Regions from separate parts of the Acidilutibacter cellobiosedens genome, predicted to be linked through region 2. Evidence: predicted binding sites of a transcription regulator. Region 2 holds the regulator's gene; the other holds the start of a gene.
What was found. The regulator HrcA, encoded in region 2, represses chaperone genes, less so after heat shock. The targets are predictions, from matches to a motif close to ATTAGCACTCNATANTATNGAGTGCTAAT.
Positions count from the first base shown of each region.

Region 1 (2,420 bases), 1.6 Mb from region 2:
TTCTTCTACTGCAGCTCTTGTAGCGGATAATGCATCTTCTATTCTCAATTTTCTTTCTTTAAGTTCTGTTTCAGTAGCAGCTCCAACTTGAATTACTGCAACTCCTCCTGATAGTTTTGCAAGTCTTTCCTGCAATTTTTCTCTATCAAAATCTGAAGTAGTATCTTCTATTTGAACTCTTATCTGTTTGATTCTGTTCTTAATTTCCGATTGACTTCCTTCTCCGTCAACAATAGTTGTATTTTCCTTATCAACTTTAACTTTCTTTGCTTTTCCAAGCATATCAAGTGTAGCATCTTTTAACTCATATCCTAATTCTGAGGATATTACCTTTCCTCCAGTCAATATTGCGATATCCTGAAGCATTTCTTTCCTTCTGTCTCCAAAGCCAGGAGCTTTTACAGCTACACAATTAATTGTCCCTCTCAATTTATTAAGAACTAAAGTTGTAAGAGCTTCCCCTTCTACATCTTCAGCAATAATCAAAAGAGGTCTTCCTTGTTGTACTACCTTTTCAAGAATCGGAAGCAATTCTTGGATATTGGAGATTTTCTTATCCGTAATTAAAATATATGGTTCTTCTAACTCTGCTTGCATTTTATCAGTATCTGTTACCATATAAGCGGATACATATCCTCTGTCAAACTGCATACCTTCAACTACGTCTAAAACTGTTCCCATTGATTTTGATTCTTCAACAGTTATAACTCCATCTTTCCCTACTTTTTCCATAGCTTCGGATATTAGTTTCCCTATTTCTTCATCGCCTGCTGATACCGATGCAACCTGAGCTATTGCATCCTTTGATTCAACTTTCTTTGAAAATCTTCTGATTTCCTCAACGGAAGCATCCACGGCTTTACGTATTCCCTTTTGAACAATCATTGGATTTGCTCCTGCCGCAACATTTTTAAGTCCTTCTCTGATAATCGCTTGAGCTAATAATGTTGCTGTAGTAGTTCCGTCTCCTGCTACATCATTTGTCTTAGTCGCTACTTCCTTAACAAGTTGAGCACCCATATTTTCATAAGGATCTTTAAATTCAATTTCACGAGCAATAGTTACTCCATCATTCGTAATTAACGGAGAACCAAATTTTTTATCTAATACAACATTTCTTCCTTTTGGTCCTAATGTTACTTTAACAGTATTAGCAAGTTTATTTATGCCTTTTTCCATTGAGCGTCGAGCTTCTTCGCCAAATTTAATTTCTTTTGCCATATTGTTTCACTCTCCTTTATAATCTTCAATAATTATTCAACTACAGCTAAAACATCACTAAATTTAAGAATGGTATATTCTTTTCCATCTTCTTTTATTTCTGTTCCTGCATACTTAGAGAATATAACCTTATCTCCAACTTTAAGTTGATCTTTTTTCTTTTCATCTTTGTCAATTTCAGATCCAATAGCCACAACTTCAGCCATTTGAGGTTGTTCCTTAGCTGTACTTGGAAGAACTATCCCACTTTTGGTTTTTTCTTCATTTTCAATTTTCTTAATAACTACTCTGTCACCTAATGGTTTAATACTCATATATTAGCCCTCCTTATATATAATAATATATTGATTATTTTTTTCAATTTATTAGCACTCATCATTACCGAGTGCTAATATCTACAATTAATATGTTACTTAATATGTTTTGGGTTTTCAAGGCTTAAAATAACATATTTTAAACCCATATTTAAGCTATCTATAATATGTATCAATAATATAAAAATATTACATTAAATTTCGCAGTTTATCTTGATTTTTCTTAATATATCATAATTCCTATAATTTCTTATATCCTTTAAACTCCTTTAAATAGCCAATATCTATAATTTCTTTTCTAATAATGCCAATCTCGTCTAAAACCTTAGTCCCGTAAATATAATTGATAAAATATGATATATAAGAGGGACAAATATTGCAGGAAGCATATTTCCAACTCTTATCTTTTTAATTTCCATCATATTTAAACCTATGGCAAATACAAGCAACCCCCCCACTGCAGACATCTCCTTTATAACATCGGCAGTAAGATAACCTTTGATTCCGGAAGCAAGAACTGTTATTATACCTTGATACAAAAATACACATACAGATGAAAAGGCAACCCCTATACCCATAGTAGATGCAAATATTATGGAAGAGATACCATCTATAACTGATTTAGCAAAGAGAGTCTTATAATTGCCTTGAAGTCCGCTTTCTAAAGCTCCTACTATTGCCATAGCACCTATACAAAACACCAGAGAAGAAGTAACAAAACCTTCGGCAAAAGATGAATTGTTTTTCCCAAGTTTATTTTCTAATATAGACCCCAACTTGTCCAATTTTTCTTCTATATTTACTTTCTCTCCGATTATACTTCCTAATGCCAGACTTATTATAACCAATAAAATATTCTTTGATTCCACTGCTCCCATTATTCCT
Region 1 is NZ_CP035282.1:810,677-813,096, reverse strand. It holds gene groL (chaperonin GroEL) at 1-1,221, opposite strand, end outside; gene EQM13_RS03840 (co-chaperone GroES) at 1,254-1,535, opposite strand; gene EQM13_RS03835 (DUF554 domain-containing protein) at 1,853-2,420, opposite strand, start outside.
Region 1: EQM13_RS03840 (co-chaperone GroES) is a predicted target of HrcA. The motif match lies at 1,586-1,614, and genes of this name have one in related genera.

Region 2 (2,420 bases):
AATAGGAGCTCATTCCAATATTTTTGGAAAAAGATATTGGAATTTTGCTGATATTAAAGAATATATATCTTCTTTGGACAACGGAAGTTTTCCCGTGTCAGGAGAAGAGGTCATAGATAAAGATATGGAGATGGCTGAATATTGCATATTAGGGTTAAGGCTCATTAGAGGAATAGATAAAAAGAATTTTTTGGGCAGATTTGGAATTGATATAAAAGAAATATATGGGAAAATTATTGAAAGACACGTAAAAGGCGGATTATTATACGAAAATGAAAATAGAATTTATCTCACTAAGAGAGGATTGGATTTATCAAATATTGTAGAAGTAGATTTTCTTCCATAAACAACAATAAGTTTTTGAAAACCTATTGACAAAATGTATAAGTAGTGATAATTTTAAATCGTAAGTATTAGCACTCAACAGATAAGAGTGCTAATAAATATTAATATCTTAAAAATATTTGAGGTGGTAAAATGTTAGATGATAGAAAGCTTAAAGTACTTTATGCCATTATTAGCAGCTATATCACTAATGGAGAGCCTATTGGTTCAAGAACGATTTCAAAAAAATATAATCTTGGAGTCAGCTCTGCCACCATCAGGAATGAGATGTCAGACTTAGAAGAACTGGGATATTTGAATAAACCCTATACTTCTGCAGGGAGAATTCCGTCTGATAAGGCTTATAGATTATATGTCGATACTTTGATGAAAAATATAAGATCTGATATTGATTCACGGGAAAAAGCGGAGATCAAAAACAATTTAATGAAGGAAGTTATGGAAATTGATCAACTGATTCAGAATTCGGCAAAAATATTATCTAAAATAACTAACTATACTTCAATTGCTATAACACCTCAGATCAATCAAAGCACTTTAAAGCATATTCAATTAATTCCAATAGATAACAATGAAATACTGATTATAATAGTAAATGATTCTGGGATTGTTAGAAACACTATTTTTAAAATGGAGGAAAATATTTCGGAGGAACAGTTGACAGCTATATCGAATTTTCTGAATTCAAAACTTAAAGGATTAACATTAGATAAAGTTTCAAGGGAAATAGATACTGTTATGCTTAAAGAATTATACGATTTCAGAAATGTGGTGGGAAATATTATACCTATTATAAATCAGTCTTTGGACGAAATTGAAGACGTGGAGATTTTTGCTGATGGTATGATGAATATATTTAATTTTCCGGAATACAAGGACATAGCAAAAGCTAAAACACTTTTGTCTTTTATTGAAGACAAGGACTTGATGGTGGGTATATTGTTGAAAGATTTCTATAACGATATTGAAATTACAATTGGTGATGAAAATTCTTATGATGAGCTTAAAGACTGCAGCTTGATTACGGCTACTTACAAGTTTGATGGAAATACCGTTGGGAAAATAGGCGTTATAGGGCCGACAAGAATGGATTACATTAATACAATAAATGCTGTAAATCTTTTATCCCTTAATATAAGCGAAATACTCGATAAGTATTTTCAAAAATAATTAAGGAGTTTTTGTATTATTGATATATAGGAAGAGGTGATCTGATGGAAAAAAATGAGAAAGCTAAGGAAGATGAATTAACTCAGAAAGCGGTAAACGAGGATGAAGATAATTTAAAAGAAGAAAAAGCGGAGGAAAAAGGAAAGAAAAAACATGAGGAGAAAGAACAAGGGAAAAAAATATTGCAGGATATGAAAAAGGAAATCGAAGAAAAGGATAAAGGCATTCAAGAAAGGGATAAGAATATTAAAGAGCTTACTGATAAATTTGTCAGACTTCAAGCAGACTTTATGAATTACAAAAAAAGAAGTGAAAAGGAGAAAGAAAGTATAATTTCTTATGCCGCTGAAGATATAATAACGAGTATTCTTCCGGTATTGGATGATTTTGAAAGAGCCTTGGTTACTATAGAAAATAAAGAGGATTCTTTTTATAAAGGAGTTGAAATAATTTATAATGAACTGTTAAAGATTTTGAAAAAAAATGGATTAAAGGAAATTTCCTGTTTAAAGGAAAAATTTGATCCCAATTATCACCATGCAGTTTGTCAAGAAGAAAATGAAAATTATGAAGAAGGAAGCATAATTGAAGTATTTCAAAAGGGATATATGCTAAAGGATAAAGTTTTAAGGCCAAGTATGGTTAAGATAGCTAAATAAACGAAATCAATTTAAGGAGGTAAATAATACATGGGAAAGATAATAGGAATTGACTTAGGAACCACAAATTCATGTGTAGCGGTGATGGAAGGAGGAGAAACAGTAGTAATAGCTAATGCCGAAGGAAACAGAACAACTCCCTCTATAGTTGCATTTACAAAAGACGGAGAAAGATTAATTGGTGAAACAGCTAAAAGACAGGCTATTACAAATCCGGACAGAACCATAATGTCTATAAAGAGAAAA
Region 2 is NZ_CP035282.1:2,376,901-2,379,320, reverse strand. It holds gene hemW (radical SAM family heme chaperone HemW) at 1-346, shown strand, start outside; gene hrcA (heat-inducible transcriptional repressor HrcA) at 478-1,515, shown strand; gene grpE (nucleotide exchange factor GrpE) at 1,560-2,174, shown strand; gene dnaK (molecular chaperone DnaK) at 2,205-2,420, shown strand, end outside.